Regions from separate parts of the Nitratireductor sp. GCM10026969 genome, predicted to be linked through region 2. Evidence: predicted binding sites of a transcription regulator. Region 2 holds the regulator's gene; the other holds the start of a gene.
What was found. The regulator HrcA, encoded in region 2, represses chaperone genes, less so after heat shock. The targets are predictions, from matches to a motif close to GTTAGCACTCNCNNNNNGNGAGTGCTAAC.
Positions count from the first base shown of each region.

Region 1: the regulator HrcA is predicted to act here: its motif matches at 1,906-1,934, upstream of ACFP9U_RS08350 (co-chaperone GroES).

Region 1 is NZ_JBHSUM010000025.1:34,507-42,838, reverse strand. Features, by position in the region: gene ACFP9U_RS08365 (fatty acid desaturase) at 7-1,032, opposite strand; gene ACFP9U_RS08360 (hypothetical protein) at 1,098-1,343, opposite strand; gene ACFP9U_RS08355 (cold-shock protein) at 1,461-1,670, opposite strand; gene ACFP9U_RS08350 (co-chaperone GroES) at 1,988-2,302, shown strand; gene groL (chaperonin GroEL) at 2,353-3,987, shown strand; gene ACFP9U_RS08340 (hypothetical protein) at 4,057-4,446, shown strand; gene ACFP9U_RS08335 (DUF1488 domain-containing protein) at 4,692-4,946, shown strand; gene ACFP9U_RS08330 (hypothetical protein) at 4,999-5,277, shown strand; gene ACFP9U_RS08325 (hypothetical protein) at 5,284-5,589, shown strand; gene ACFP9U_RS08320 (GH36-type glycosyl hydrolase domain-containing protein) at 5,714-8,332, shown strand, end outside.
Region 2 is NZ_JBHSUM010000059.1:10,854-19,185, reverse strand. Features, by position in the region: gene ACFP9U_RS13555 (adenosine kinase) at 297-1,289, shown strand; gene grpE (nucleotide exchange factor GrpE) at 1,594-2,271, opposite strand; gene ACFP9U_RS13545 (putative quinol monooxygenase) at 2,349-2,660, opposite strand; gene hrcA (heat-inducible transcriptional repressor HrcA) at 2,677-3,747, opposite strand; gene rph (ribonuclease PH) at 3,910-4,626, shown strand; gene ACFP9U_RS13530 (VOC family protein) at 4,638-5,051, shown strand; gene ACFP9U_RS13525 (non-canonical purine NTP pyrophosphatase) at 5,048-5,695, shown strand; gene hemW (radical SAM family heme chaperone HemW) at 5,692-6,855, shown strand; gene ACFP9U_RS13515 (penicillin-binding protein activator) at 6,887-8,083, opposite strand; gene rsmI (16S rRNA (cytidine(1402)-2'-O)-methyltransferase) at 8,199-8,332, shown strand, end outside.

The DNA.
Region 1 (8,332 bases), on a different contig from region 2:
CTGCACTCAAGCCGCCCTTGCCTCGCGAAAAGAGACAAGGCGTTTGGCACTATCGTCCCACAGCACGAGTTTGACGCATCTCAGGCTCTGCAGAAGGGTAATGCGGCCTATGTCGCGCAGATCGGGATGGTCCCGCAGCACTTCCGGCAGACGATAAAACGGCACCTTGGCCGACAAGTGGTGCACATGGTGGATGCCGATATTCCCGGTGATCCAGCGCAGTGGAAAGGGAAGATCGTAATGCGAGCTGCCGTGCAGAGCGGCGTGCTGGAAGCTCCAGTCGTCGTCCTCGGACCAGTGCGTCTCCTCGAACTGATGCTGAACATAGAAAAGCCACACGCCCGCCGTCGCCGCCATGAGGGTGATCGGCACCTGCACCATGAGAAAGGGACCGACCCCCATCAGCCACATCAGGCTCGCGACCGGAAGGGCGATGCCGAGATTGGTGACGATCGTCGAGGTCCAGGGCTGCACGCCGGCGCGCATAAGGCCGAGGGGCAGCCGATACTGGCAGATGAACAGCCAGGCAGGGCCGAAACCGAACATTACCAAGGGATGGCGATAGAGCCGATAGCGCAGGCGGCCCCACCAGGGCAATGCATGATACTCCCCCACCGTGAGGGTATTGACGTCGCCGATTCCGCGCTTGTCGAGATTGCCTGCCGTCGCATGATGGACGGCATGGGTGCGACGCCAATAGTCATAGGGCGTGAGGGTGAAGACGCCGATGACCCGGCCCGTCCAGTCGTTGGCGGAGCGGTGGGCGAACAAGGCCCCGTGCCCGCAATCATGCTGCAGGATGAAAAGGCGGACCAGAAAGCCGGCTGCGGGGATCGTCAGCAGGAGGCCCCACCAGTGGCCGTACACGGCGGCGGCCGCCGACAAGGCCCACAACGCGACAAAAGGCAGGGCCGTGACGGCTATCTCGAGCGTGCTGCGGGCCGGGTGCGGCTGCTTGTACTGGGCGAGAACCGCAGTCCAGGAGCGCTCCTTCCTCTGAGCGGGGTCGTCAGCGGCGAAGTTACTTTTCACAAGCTATCCAACTTAACATTTGCGCCCAGCGGGACGCGTGGTGATGGTCACGTCGTTTCGGATACTCAGACTGCACGGCGGGAAGCAACTCCCTTCGCTTTCTTTGCAGCGCGAGCCTTGGTCGGCGCGGGTTTAGGTTGCCGCGCCTCCATTTCCAGACGCGCCTGCCTCAGTCTTTGGCTCTTGGCTTGTCGGCTGTCGGCTTCCGCCTTGATGAGCGCGCGCGCCGTACTGTCAGTCAGATCCGCTTTGCTCTGCGCCTTCGATGGCACGGGCCGAAACAGATTGTTTCTCGTGATGGTGTCTGTCATATCATTGCTCTCCTCACGGATTGGCCTGAAAGCAAAAAGGCCGGGCAGAAGCCCGACCTCCTCCTCGTCTCGACGATCCGTGCCAGTCCATCCGTGGTCACGTCTCGAAGACGAAGTTTACGCGGCCTGCAGGTTTTCCGCAGCACTCTTGCCCGAACGGTTGTCCTTGACAACATCGAAGCTCAGCTTCTGGCCTTCCACGATGGTGCGCATGCCAGCACGCTCGACGGCAGAGATGTGGACGAAAACGTCCGCAGCGCCATCATCGGGCTGGATGAAGCCGAAGCCTTTGGTAGCATTGAAGAACTTTACGGTTCCAACGGTCATGACGATTTCCTTTCAATCAGTCATTATGAATATGCTTGCCGCGCATGACGCGAGAAGCGGTCAAGGTCGAATTTGAGAGGGAAGATCGTCAGAGCGCTGTGGCGCATAACAAAGTTCATCAAACAAGATCGATCCGCCCCTACATAGGCATGTCCGGCGTCCAAAACAAGGCTGCGACCAAGAAACCTGGTTATCGGGACCGTCATCAGAAGAGCCTCGCCCCTGAACTATTGTTTCTGGCACTCCTGTTAATCGACTGCCAATAGGCCTATATGAAGGGACGTGGCCCCCTACACCCGGCCGCAGAAAGAACACTCATGAAATTCCGGCCCCTCCACGACCGCGTCGTCATTCGGCGCGCCGAAGGCAATAATACATCCAAGGGCGGGATCATTATTCCCGACAATGCGAAAGAAAAGCCGCAGGAAGGCGAAGTGGTCGCCGTCGGCCCGGGCGTTCGCGGCGAAGATGGCAAACTGACCCCGCTCGACGTGAAGACGGGCGACGCCGTTCTCTTCGGCAAATGGTCCGGCACCGAGATCAGCATAGACGGTCAGGATCTGCTGATCATGAAGGAAGCCGACGTTATGGGCATCGTCGAAAAGACGGTGCTTGCTGAGAAGGCCGCCTGACAGGCGATTTCTGCGGGCCCAGTTTCAAGAACGAACGAATCGAGAAAATCATGTCTTCCAAGGAAATCAAGTTTGGCATCGATGCGCGCGAGCGGATGCTGCGCGGCGTCGAGCTCCTGAACAACGCCGTCAAGGTGACGCTCGGCCCCAAAGGCCGCAATGTCATCATCGACAAGGCCTATGGCGCGCCGCGCATCACCAAGGACGGTGTCACCGTCGCCAAGGAAATCGAGCTTGAAGACAAGTTCGAGAACATGGGCGCACAGATGGTGCGCGAAGTGGCCTCGAAGACCAACGACCTTGCCGGTGACGGCACCACCACCGCGACCGTACTTGCCGCGTCCATCCTGCGCGAAGGCACCCGGCTTGTGGCGACCGGCATGAATCCAATGGACTTGAAGCGCGGCATCGACCTTGCGGTCCACGCCGTCGTCAAGGACATCGCCGCGCGCGCCAAGAAGGTCAAATCCTCCGGCGAGATCGCTCAGGTCGGCACGATCGCCGCCAATGGCGATGTCTCGATAGGCGAAATGATCGCCAAGGCGATGGAAAAAGTCGGCAATGAGGGCGTGATCACGGTCGAGGAGGCCCGGGCCGCCGATACCGAGCTCGACGTTGTCGAAGGCATGCAGTTCGACCGCGGCTATCTCTCTCCCTATTTCGTCACCAACGCCGAGAAGATGCGGGCGGAGCTCGAGGATCCCTACATCCTCATCCACGAGAAGAGACTCGGCAATCTGCAGGCGATGCTGCCGATCCTCGAAGCTGTCGTCCAGACGGGCAAGCCGCTCCTGATCATCTCCGAGGACGTGGAGGGTGAAGCGCTCGCCACGCTCGTCGTCAACAAGCTGCGCGGCGGCCTGAAGGTCGCTGCCGTCAAGGCGCCAGGCTTCGGGGATCGCCGCAAGGCCATGCTGGAGGACATCGCGGTGCTGACGGCCGGTCAACTGGTTTCCGAGGATCTCGGCATCAAGCTCGAGAACGTCACGCTCGATATGCTCGGCCGCGCCAAGCGGGTTCTGATCGAGAAGGATACGACCACCGTCGTCGACGGTGCCGGCGAAAAGGCGGATATTTCGGCCCGTATCCAGCAGATCAAGGCGCAGATCGAGGAAACCACCTCGGACTACGACAAGGAGAAGCTGCAGGAACGGCTGGCCAAGCTGGCGGGCGGCGTTGCGGTTATTCGCGTCGGCGGCGCGACCGAGACCGAGGTCAAGGAAAAGAAAGACCGCATCGACGATGCGCTGAATGCCACCCGTGCGGCGGTCGAGGAAGGCATCGTGCCTGGCGACGGCGTGGCGCTTTTGCGCGCCAAGGCGGCGCTAACCGGCCTTAAAGGAACGAACGCGGACATGTCCGCTGGCATCTCGATCGTTCTGAGAGCCCTTGAAGCCCCGGTCCGGCAAATCGCCGACAATTCCGGTGTCGAAGGCTCGATCGTCGTCGGCCGGCTGATGGACGCGAAGGACCCGAATACGGGGTTCAACGCACAAACCGAACTTTATGTCGACATGATCGAAGCCGGCATCGTCGATCCCGCCAAGGTGGTTCGCACGGCCCTGCAGGATGCCGGATCCATCGCAGCGCTTCTTGTCACGACGGAGGCGATGGTCGCCGAGATCCCGCAGAAGGGCGCACCTGCCATGGCGGGCGCCAACGGCATGGGCGGGATGGGCTACTGAGCAGCGCCTGAAAAGCCTGTCGGAGACGACCGCGCATAGCCGGAGCAACATCCAGGAAGGATTAATTCCATGGGAACGCAGAACAACAGCACATCCATCGCCCAACGCTGGAACAACTATCAGCCGTCGAAATCGACACTCGTGTGGGCATGCGCCGTCACGGCCGTAGCCACCATGGTCGTCGGATTCAGTTGGGGCGGCTGGGTCACGGGCGGCACGTCGCGCACGCTGGCATCGACGGCGGGAGACGTCGCACGCGGAGAACTGGCCGCGCTCATATGCGTGGACAGGTTCAACGCGGCCCCCGATTCAAGGGCCCGCCTCGTCGAGCTCAAGGCACTTAACAGCACCTACAGGCAGCGACAATTCATCGAGGCCGGCGGCTGGGCGACGATGCCCGGCAACACGTCCGCCACCCGCCGTGCGGCTGAAGGCTGCGCGGTCGCGCTGGCGGCCTGAGTGTGGCTTCTCACATCAAAGTGAGGACCGAAGGTGGAGGGCGCCACTCGGCTCTCAGGTCCAGCGGGCCAGCAACAGCATTTTGCGCAGCAGTCGAGTCCGGCCATCTTGCCCGATGGACCGTGACGCGTGCGAGATCAGCGTCTGCGTGAATGAAGGCGGCGCTGTCGCCGCTCGCCCTTTGCAGAAACGGCAGGGCGGCGAACAGCAGTTTCTCTCCTCCCAATGCCAATGAGGTATCAATCATGACACTCACATTCCCCAATAGAAGCCGCAGCTATGACGAGACCAGAGAGCGTGTCCGTTTCATCGGCCATGATGGCATGTTCGAGGTGCGGTTCTCCGTCGAGACCAACGCGCTCTCCACCGCAGCCGACGACGAAGCGCATTATCTGGCCGCCTTCGATGCAGCGCGCACCACGATCCACGATGTCGCTCGGGAAATCTACAGGAACGCCCGCAAGACCGAATATGTGCTGACGGCGGCGGACTTTCGTTAAGCCGGGACTCCCCTGGCTCACCCCGGATGGGAGTTAAAGATTGGATTCTGCTATGACCGTTCGCACCACGCATACAGAGATCACGTTCAAGCGACCATTCATGCTGAGCGCCTTTGACGCTCGGCAGCCGGCAGGAACCTATCGCCTGTTGGTCGACGAGGAAGAAATCTTCGGTCTTTCCTTTCTCGCCTACCGGCGCACAGCCACGGCGCTGCAAACTCCGGCGATTTCCGTGACAAGCAGCCGACATCAGACGGTGGAGGTCGACCCGGAGGAACTGGCGGCGGCATTGGACGCGGATGCGCTCGCAAGCCGGACTGTCGGGGAGTAGCCGTTCGTGCAGCACCTTGGTGGAATCCACGGTACCGGCCTCCTGAAGTGCGGAGACAAGACACTTGGCCGCGCGGACTATGATTTTGACGGCTTCCTGCGGAAGCCGGGCGAAGTGATCGGCAGCGGCGAAATCCGGATGCTTCCCGACACGCTGCGGCAGGTATTCGGCCGCGAGGATCTGCAGTTCCTGACCGATAAGGGGCGGCTGCTGACTCTCCGCTTCTCCGATAAGCACCTGCCTGAGGCCAGCGACGCCGCTCACGTGGACGTTGCCGGCGACCTGCCGCCGCAGACGGAGTGGCGGCACTGACGGTCGGACTCAGTTGCCGCGATTATCGATCGCGCCAGGACTCTGCCTCTGTCTGAATAAGGGCCGGGGTTTCAACAAATCAGCTTGTTCAGCGCGAGTAGCGCGCAGGCTGGAAAGGCCCTTCTTGAAATCGATCCTTAATTTTCTGGGGCTTCGCTCCTCATCATCGCCATGGAACGATGTGGCGCCGGTGAGGGAGGAGCTTTTCAGCGTGGAGCGGCTCGAGCAGCACGCGGAAAGCCTCGCTGTCGCGCAACCGGTGAGCAACCGGCCTCCAGCCGTCCTACCCCTGCACACGAGGCTGAACGACAATGCCGCCGTTTTGCTCGCCGCCTATCGGGCGAGTGCCGCGGAATTGGAGAGCGGCCGGGGTGTGGTCCCTGCCGCTGAATGGCTTCTGGACAATTATCATCTGGTCGAAGAGCAGATTCGCGAGATCAGGAACGACCTTCCTCCCGGCTATTATCGCCAGTTGCCAAAGCTGAGCGAAGGACCACTTGCGGGCTATCCGAGGGTTCTCGGGCTCGCCTGGGCCTTTGTCGCACATACCGACAGCCTTTTCGATCGAGAGAGGCTGCGGCGGTTTCTGGTGGCCTATCAGCGGGTTCAGCCCCTGACGATCGGCGAGCTGTGGGCAGTAGCGATCACCCTGCGCATTGTCCTCATCGAGAACCTGCGCCGGCTGGCAGATCAGATGACCGTGGGCCGCGCGGCGCGCGCGGATGCGGCGGCGCTTGCCGGGCGGCTTCTTGCATCGAACTGCGGCAAGACCGCGCTCGAGACGGATATCGCCTCGCGCTCACCGGAGCCGTTGTCTGAACTCTTTGCTGCGCAACTGGCCAAACAGTTGCGGAATCAGGATCCCGAAACAACGCCGGCGCTCGGTTGGCTGGAGGAGCGCCTTGTTCTCCAGGGCGTGTCGGTCGACGCCGTGGTGCAGCACGCCCAGCAAAGGCAGGGCGCCTCCAATGTCACCGTGCGCAACATCATCACCAGCATCCGGCTGATTTCCGACATCGACTGGGCGGAGCTTTTCGAGAGCGTGAGCCTGGTCGACGAGCGGCTGCGGGCGGGAAGCGCCTTTGCCGACATGGATTTTCCGACCCGCGACCTTTACAGGAACGCGATCGAGCAACTGGCCCGCGGCTCCTCGCTCTCTGAGCTCGAGGTTTCGGACATTGCGCTTGACGCCGCGCGCCAAGCAGATGCCGAAGCGGACGGTACACCAGGCGCGGAGCGTGCCGGCGACCCGGGCTATCACCTGATTGCGCAAGGCCGCGCGGCACTTGAGTGCGCGATCCGGTTCCGGCCACCGCCGCGGCTGCGGATCAGCCGCTTCAACACGCGACTTGGCATTGGCGGCTATATCGGGTTGATCCTGCTTGTCACGGCGATGGTGCTGACCGTCGCCCTGTGGGCGCTTTCGCGCTCCGATCTCGACACCATCTGGCTCGTACTGTTCGCCTTGATCGGATTTCTCCCCGCGACCGAGGTTGCGACCTCCCTCGTCAACCGTGCGATGACCTGGAGTTTCGGCGCGACGATCCTGCCCGGTCTCTCACTCAAGCAGGGCGTTCCGGAATCCATGCGGACGCTCGTCGCCGTGCCGACGCTTCTTACCAGTGAAGTGGACCTTCTGGAGCAAGTGGAGCGCCTCGAGGTTCACCACCTTTCCGGCGTCGGCGGTGACCTCGTCTTCGCCCTCCTTACGGACGGGCTCGATGCGGATCAGGAAGTCATGGAGGGAGATGCCCGACTGCTCGATAGCGCCGCCGAGGCGATCGCTCGATTGAACCGGCGTCACGAACCCGCCCCAAGCGGAAACCGCTTCCTCCTCCTGCATCGGCGCCGCATCTTCAACGCGGGCGAAGGCAAGTGGATGGGCTGGGAACGCAAGCGCGGAAAGCTGCACGAACTCAACCGGCTCCTGCGCGGCGCCGATGACACCACCTTCATGCCCATAGGCGGACGGCCGCCGCAGGTGCCGGCCGATGTGCGCTACGTCATCACGCTGGACGCCGACACGCGGCTGCCGCGCGATGCGGCGCACCGCCTGATCGGCAAGATGGCGCATCCGCTCAATCGGCCGCGCTTCAGCGAAGCCGAGCAGCGTGTCGTCGACGGCTACGGCGTTCTCCAGCCGCGTGTCACCCCCTCGCTTCCGGTCGGCCGCGAAGGATCCTTCTATCAGCGCGTTTTCTCGGCCCCCGGCGGCATCGACCCCTACGCGGCTGCCGCATCGGACGTGTATCAGGATCTCTTCGGCGAAGGCACCTATACCGGCAAGGGCATATACGATGTCGACGCCTTCGAGGCGTCCCTTGCCGGCCGCGTGCCGGAGAACACCATGCTCAGCCACGACCTCTTCGAGGGCGTGTTCGCCCGCGCCGGTCTCGCTTCCGATGTCGAGGTGATCGAGGAATTTCCGTCCCGATACGACGTTGCCGCCAAACGCCAGCATCGCTGGACTCGTGGCGACTGGCAACTTCTTCCCTGGGTAACGGGACTGCGCAGCGGACATCTTGGGCTTCCCTCCGTCGGCCGTGGGAAGATGCTGGACAATCTGAGGCGGTCACTGCTGGCGCCGTTCACGCTCCTGGCTCTGGGGCTCACATGGCTGATGCCGCTGCCAGCCGCGGTGACGGGAACTTTGCTTCTCCTTGTTGCCGTCGCGATCCCTGCGTTCCTGCCGATTTTATTCACACTCGTGCCGCACCGGGCCGGCATTCGCTTGCGCAGTCAT
Region 2 (8,332 bases):
ATAGTCGTTTTCGCGAACAAAATATGGGGGATCGGCAATATTCCGCCGAGTCCGGGAATGGCCCGTCCCCCGCCTGAACCGGACATATGGCGGCAGCCTACCCCCTCTCCGGCTGCCGCACATACTGCAAGGCCGCCGTGGCTTCCCCTCCGCCACGGCGGCACTTTTTTGCGTAATGCGGCATGCCGGCCCGGCTGCGGGGCTCCTTCCCGACTTTGCAAAAGTGCGGCCAAGACGATAAACCCCCCCGAAACCCATCCTGCCTTCGGCCGTCCGGCCCCAGATCGGAGATATTCATGCCTGATTTCGACGTGCTTTGCATCGGCAACGCCATCGTGGACATCATCGCCCGCTGCGACGAAGCGTTTCTCGTCGACAACGACATCATCAAGGGTGCGATGAACCTGATCGACGTCGAGCGCTCCGCGCTTCTTTACGAGCGGATGGGCCCTGCCGTCGAGACTTCGGGCGGCAGCGCCGGGAACACGGCGGCGGGCGTGGCCGGGCTGGGCGGCACGGCGGCCTTCTTCGGCAAGGTTTCGAACGATCATCTGGGCGAGGTCTATGCCCACGACATCCGCGCCCAGGGAGTGGCCTTCGATACGCGGCCGCTGATGGGCCATCCGCCGACCGCGCGTTCGATGATCTTCGTCACCGCCGACGGCGAGCGGTCCATGAACACCTATCTCGGCGCCTGCGTGGAGCTTGGCCCCGAGGATGTCGAGGAGGACAAGGCGCGCGCCGCCAAGGTTGCCTATTTCGAGGGCTATCTGTGGGACCCGCCGCGGGCGAAGGAGGCCATCCGCACGACGGCCGAGATCGCCCATGCCGCCGGCCGCGAGGTTTCCATGTCGCTGTCCGACCCCTTCTGCGTCGACCGCTATCGCCAGGAATTCCTGGAGCTGATGCGCTCGGGCACGGTGGACATCGTCTTCGCCAACGAGCACGAGCTGATGTCGCTCTACCAGACCGCCTCCTTCGAGACGGCTCTGGAGGCCATCCGCGCCGACTGCCGGCTTGCCGTCGTCACCCGCTCGGAGAACGGGTCGATCGCCATGACACACGAGGAGAAAGTGGCGGTGGATGCGATGCCGGTGAGCAATGTGGTCGACACCACCGGCGCCGGCGACCTTTACGCCGCCGGCTTCCTCTACGGCTACACCCGGGGGCGGGGCCTGGCGGACTGTGCCCGACTGGGCTCTCTGGCGGCTGCGCAGGTGATCGGACAGATCGGCCCGCGCCTGCAGACGAGCCTCAAGGACACGGCCCAGCAGGCGGGGCTGCTTTAAATCTAGATCAGTTCACCGTTTCACGGAAACGGTGAACTGGACAGGTTGAGCCACGGTCGCCTCCTGCCGTCATCCCGGCCAAGCGGCAAAGCCGCGCCGAGCCGGGCCCCATTGAGAGGCGCGGCCGTTTTCCACAGAAAACGCTCCCGGTTCTGAGACAGCATCATCGAGAACCGGGCCGTTCTCGATAATGTTCTGACCAATGGGTCCCGGATAGCCCTTCGGGCTTCCGGGATGACGCGAGGGAACGGACGCCGGGGGCGATCACACGTTGGCCGAAAGCGGGCAACACCTGCGGTCTTGCCTAAGACGCCGAATCTCGGGCATTGGTATCGGTAACACCGTCTTCGCCGTTGGCAGGCTGGTCATTTGCGGCCTCCCCCTTCGGGCCGCCTTTGGCAACACCCACCATGGCCGGCCGCAGAACGCGATCTGCGATCACATAGCCGGTCTGCACCACCTGCACCACCGTATTGGCCGGAACCTCCGGATTCGGGACCTCGAACATGGCCTGGTGGAAATGCGGGTCGAATTTTTCGCCCTGGGGGTCGATGCGCTTGACGCCGTGGCGCTCTAGCGTCGACAGCATGGCGCGCTCGGTCATCTCGACGCCCTCTATCAGCGCCTTGAGGCCGGGCTCCGCATTCTCGCGGGCTTCCGCCGGCACCGCTTCGAGCGCGCGCTGGAGATTGTCCGAGACCGTCAGCATGTCGCGAGCGAAGTTGGCGATGCCGAAATTGCGGGCGTCGACGACATCGCGCTGGGTGCGCTTGCGGAGATTCTCCATTTCCGCGGCAAGCCGCATCGCGCGCTCTTTCAATTCTTCGTTCTCCTGGGCCAGGCGCACGAGGACATCCTCTTCCGACACGCCGGCCTCGTTGCCCTCGCCCTCCGCGGGCGCCGCCTCGGCCTCGGCCTGGACAACCTCTTCCTCGGGGTTTTCGTTCTGCGGTGCGTTGTCGTCCTTGGGGTGTGTACTCATTGCCTGTCCGTCTTGCGGTTATCCTTGCGATAGTCGGGCCGGATATCGAGGTTCGGGACCGCGAAATCAAGGGGCTGCTAAGAACCGCGGGGCGCGGGCGGAAGTCCCGTCCCTCCCATGGGAACGGTGCGGATATGCATTTCGAAGCCGGCGATCAGGGGCCGGGCCTCCTCGATCGCGGCGCGCACCCCGGGCAGGGAGAGCGCGGCCTTGTGGCTTTCTTCGCTCTCCCAAACCTCCGTGATCCAGATCGCGTCCTCGTCCTGCTCGTCGCCGGCGATCACATAGCTGAGGCAGCCGGGCATCTCGCCGCTCGAGTCGAGCAGGAGCGCGATGAGCGCCACGCGCCTGCCCGGCTGGGCGCGCATCTTTCCAATCAGGCCGAACACGTCCCCTCCCCCGTGCTTAACGCAAAAGCCGGCCCACGAGCTGGGCCGTATAGTCGACCATCGGCACGATGCGCGCATAGTTGAGCCGCGTCGGGCCGATGATGCCGAGCGCGCCGATGACCCGCGATTCCTGGTCGTGATAGGGCGCAACAATCAGCGACGAGCCGGAGAGTGAAAAGAGCTTGTTCTCCGAGCCGATGAAAATGCGCACGCCGTGCCCTTCCTCGGCCAGCTCCAGAAGCTGGATCAGGCCCTCCTTGGTCTCCAGGTCTTGGAAGAGATGGCGCAGGAGTTCGATATCGGCCTGGGCGGTGACGTTTTCGAGCAGGTTCGCCCGGCCGCGCACGATGAGTCGCGCAGGTACGTCGCTGTCCTGACCGGCCCAAACCGCCAGGCCCTGCTCGACCAGCGACTGGGACAGCGAATCCAGGGCGGCGCGGGTCTCCTCCTTGAGCCGCTCGACCTCGTTGCGCGCCTCGGCGAGCGTGCGGCCGCGAATATGCGCGTTCAGGAAGTTCGAGGCCTCGACGAGCTGCGACGCGGTCACGCCGGCCGGCAGATCGAGAACACGGTTTTCCACCTCTCCGTTCTGCGAGACCAGCACCGCGAGCGCCTTGGTCGGTTCGAGCTGGATGAATTCGATATGCTTCAGCGGCGCCTCGGTCTTGGCCGCCAGCACAACGCCGGCGCCACGGGAGAGGCCGGAAAGCATCTGGCTGGCCTCGGTCAGCATGTGTTCGAGCGACTGGCCATTGCCGGCGGCCCTGACCTGCGCCTCGATCACCTGCCGTTCTTCTTCCGACAGGTCACCGATCTCCATGAAGGCGTCGACGAAGAAGCGCAGCCCCTGCTGGGTCGGCAGGCGGCCGGACGAGATATGCGGGGCATAGATGAGACCCAACTGTTCAAGGTCGCTCATCACGTTGCGCACGGTGGCCGGCGAAAGCTGCGTCGACAAAAGGCGCGAAAGATTGCGCGAGCCGACCGGCTCGCCCTCGCGCAGATAGGTCTCGACGAGAAGACGGAAGATGTCGCGCGATCGCGCATCCATGGATTGAAGGTTCTGATCCGTGACTGGCTTGGTCATGCGTCTCTGCCTCCTTCCCGAAATATAAGCAGGGGCGGGACGAACACAACTGCCGCGACGGCGCATGCCCATTCCCGTTTTCCTTTGCGTCGCGCCGCCTGGAAAGCTAAAAGCCGCGCACGAGCGACCAGCCATCAAGCCAAAAGCCGGAGAGCGACACCCATGCGACCATCACGACGGCAACCCGACGAAATGCGCGCCGTGAGCTTCGAACGCGGCATCTCCAGGCATGCGGAGGGTTCTTGCCTCGTCAGGTTCGGCGACACGCAGGTCCTGTGCACCGCCAGCCTGGAAGAAAGGGTGCCCTCCTGGCTGCGCAACTCGGGCAAGGGCTGGGTAACGGCGGAATACGGCATGCTGCCGCGCTCGACGGGCGATCGCATGCGCCGCGAGGCGGCATCCGGAAAGCAGGGCGGCCGCACGCTGGAGATCCAGCGCCTGGTGGGCCGCAGCCTGCGCTCGGTTGTGGATCTGCAGGCGCTGGGCGAGATGCAGATCACGGTCGATTGCGACGTGCTCCAGGCTGACGGCGGCACGCGCACGGCGGCGATCACCGGCGGCTTCGTCGCGCTCCACGATTGCCTGTCCTGGATGCAGACACGGCAGATGATCACGCTCGAACGCGTCCTCAAGGACCACGTGGCTGCGATCTCCTGCGGGATTTTCGGCGGCCAGCCGGTGCTCGACCTCGATTATGCCGAGGATTCGGCGGCGGAGACGGACGCCAATTTCGTCATGACCGGCAAGGGCGGCATCGTCGAGATCCAGGGAACGGCCGAGGGGACGCCGTTCTCGGAGGACGAGTTCATGCAACTCCTGGGACTTGCCCGCAAGGGCGTTACCCGGCTGGTCGAACTGCAGAAGATGGCGGTTTCCTAGAGGCATTTGCGATGAAGCCGGCGGGCATACTCGAAGCGGCGCTGTATGTGAACGACCTTGAGGAGGCCGAGCGCTTCTACGGCGATATACTCGGCCTGGAACGCATAACGAAGGTTGAAGGGCGGCACGTCTTCTTCCGCTGCGGGAATGCGGTGGTCCTTCTGTTCGACCCCGATGCCACGGAAATTCCGCCGCCGCCCGATGCGCGGCTTCCGGTGCCGCCGCACGGCGCGCGCGGTCCGGGACACCTGTGCTTTTCGGCCGGCGCCAAGGAGATCGAAGCCTGGAGAAAGCATCTCGAGGCGCAAGGCATCGCCATCGAGGCCGATTTCGAATGGCCGAAAGGGGGCCGTTCCATCTATTTTCGCGACCCGTTCGGCAACTCGCTGGAATTCGCCGAACCGCGCATCTGGGGGATCTCGTGAGAGCGATCGACGGCAGGAGATTCGTTCTGGCCAGCCACAATGCGGGCAAGCTCGGCGAGTTCGACGGGCTCCTGGCGCCCTTCGGCTACGAGGTGCATTCGGCCGGGGAGCTGGGTCTGCCGGAGCCGGAGGAAACCGGCACCACCTTCGAGGAAAACGCCTATATCAAGGCCTTCGCCGCCGCCAAGGCGACCGGGCTGCCGGCCCTTTCCGACGATTCGGGCATGTGTGCCGAGGCGCTGGACGGCCGGCCGGGCGTCCACACGGCCGACTGGGCGACCCTTTCCGACGGCAGCCGCGATTTTTACGTCGCAATGGAGAAGGTGGAGAAGCTGTTGCGGGAAAAAGGCGCGTCGACGCCGGACGAGCGGCGGGCACGCTTCGTGGCGGTCCTGTGCCTGTGCTTTCCCGATGGCGAGGCGGAATATTACCGCGGCGAGGCGCCAGGCCACCTCATCTGGCCGCCGCGCGGGAACCTCGGCTTCGGCTACGATCCCGTCTTCCAGCCTGACGGTCATGAACGGACTTTCGGCGAAATGACCGCCGAGGAAAAGCACGGCTGGAAGCCGGGGCATGAAGAAGCGCTGTCGCATCGTGCGCGGGCGTTCAGGACCTTCGCCCGGGCGCGGCTGGGGGTTGCATGACACAGGGCCTGGCGGACGGCCCCGGCTTCGGCGTCTACGTGCACTGGCCGTTCTGCGCGGCCAAGTGCCCCTACTGCGACTTCAACAGCCATGTGCGCCACCAGCCGGTGGACCAACAGCGCTTCGCCGCCGCCTTTCGACGCGAGCTTGCCGCCATGCGCGAACGCACCGGCCCGCGCACCGTCTCCAGCATCTTTCTGGGCGGCGGCACACCGTCCCTGATGGCGCCGGAAACGGTCGGCGCGATCCTCGAAGCGGTGGCGGCGCACTGGACCGTGCCGGACGGCGTGGAAATCACCCTGGAGGCCAACCCCTCCTCGGTGGAAGCGGAGCGCTTCCGCGGCTATCGCGCCGCCGGGGTCGACCGCGTCTCGCTCGGCGTGCAGGCCTTGGACGACCGCGACCTGCGCTTCCTCGGACGGCTGCATACGGTCGAGGAGGCGCTTGCCGCCGTGCGCCTTGCCCGCGAGATCTTTCCGCGCCTCTCCTTCGACCTCATCTATGCCCGGCCCGGGCAAACGGTCGAGGCCTGGCGGGCGGAGCTCGAGAGCGCCATCGGCCACGCGGCCGACCACCTGTCGCTCTATCAGCTCACCCTCGAGGAGGGCACGCCGTTCTACGCGCTGCACAAGGCGGGCAGGCTGGCGGTACCGGATGCGGACCGCGCCGCCGACCTCTACGAGGCGACTCAGGAGGTGACGGCGGCCCGCGGCCTGCCGGCCTACGAAATCTCCAACCACGCCCGGCCTGGAGCGGAGAGCCGGCACAACCTGATCTACTGGCGCTACGGGGAATATGTCGGCGCAGGGCCGGGGGCGCACGGGCGCTTCGTCGAGAACGGCCGGCGCATCGTCACCTTCACCGAGAGGCATCCGGAAACCTGGCTGGACCTGGTGGAACGGAAGAACACCGGCGTGACGGGCGGCGAGGTGCTGTCGCGCACGGAAGAGGCGGACGAGTTCCTGCTGATGGGGCTGCGGCTTGCCGAAGGGATCGACCTTCAACGTTATGCACAGCTTTCCGGCCGCGCGCTGGCGCCCGAACGCGTGACGCTCCTGCGCGCGGAAGGGCTGGTCGCGCCGGTCGGCAATTCCCGCCTGAGGGCGACGCCGGCGGGCATGGCGGTGCTCGACGCACTGGTGGCCGACCTCGCGCGGTGACGCCGGGATTTTTCCTTCCGCCCGAACGCCTTCAGAACCCGGCGAAATTCCCCGATGCGGGGCTCAAGAGACGGGCTTGGCCGTCGGCCACCTCGTAGACCGCATAATTGCGTTGCGTCGTGCCGTCGGCGCGGAAGCGAAAGGTGCCGGTATAGCCGGCATAACCGGTTGTGACCTGCAGATTGGCCGGGGTGAAGGCGGCCGCACCGCCCTGCCGGGCCAGGCGTGCCGCGAGAATGACCGCATCATAGGCGAGCGCCGAGGTGACAGACGGCTCGGCGCCGAAGCGTTGCGCGTATTTGCGCTTGTATGCCTCCAGCCGCGCGTGGTCGGTGTCGGCGAACCAGGCACCCTGAAGGGACGGATCGGAAAGGTCGGCGCTTGCCCACTGCCCGGTGCCGAGCAGCTTCTTGCCGGAAAGGTCGACGCCCAGGGACGTGAGCGTGGACGCGACGGCGCCGGGAGTGTTGCCGCCGTCGGGCAGGAAGACGGCGTCCGCCTGATCGACCGCCACCGCCACCTCCCGCACCGCTGCCTGGAGCGAGGCGCCGTCATAGTCGTAGCGGGCAAGCGCCACCAGTTCGCCGCCACGGCCCTGCAAGGTGCGGCGCGCCTCCGTCTCGGCAAGGTCGCCGGCCGCGCCGTTCGGCACGACGGCGACCACTCTCGTAAATCCCTGCCCGACGGCATAGGTCAGGATCCGATCGACAAGCCCGCCGGGCAGATAGGAATTGAGGTAGACGCCGGGCGCGGCCACCCTTCGGTCCGATGAAAAGGCCATGACCGGGATACGCTGGGGGGAGAGGACCGAGGCGACCTGACGCACATTGGGCGCAAAGAGCGGCCCCAGCACCAGTGCTGCACCTTCGGCCGCCGCGCTTTGTGCGGCGGCAGCGGCTCCGGCTTCCCTTCCCGCCGTATCCTTGACGACGATCTGGAGCGAATCGGCGCCGGCGTCGTCCACCGCCATCTGTGCGGCGTTTCTCAGTTCGGCCGCCACGCGGGCGCCGTTGCCGTCACCGCTGAGCGGCAGGAGAAGCGCAAGCCGTGTCTCGCCATTGCCGATGGTTTCACCCTGCACGGCCTGCGGCAGCCGGGATCCGGGATCGATGCCCGGCTGCGGCACGGGCAACCCGGACGGGACGTGCTGCATGCCGCACGCGGTCAGAATGGCCGCCAAGAGGAGGGCCAAGACCGCCCGTGAGAACCCGCCCTTGAAAAAGCTCACCTGTCCGCCCCCTGTCTTCGCATCCGAAGGCGCGGAATTTGCAACCGCCCGTCCGCCATGTCAAAGACGTTGGGGGCGCGGTGCGCAATTGCCGCAAAGAAGGTGAGGCGTGAAAATCGAGGAATCCGGCAGGCAGGGGCGTTTCGTCATCGGCGGCGCGGAGATCGCGGCGCCGCCGCTGGAGCCGGCGCTCTATCTCGTCGCCACGCCGATCGGCAATCTTTCCGACATCACGCTGCGCGCGCTGGA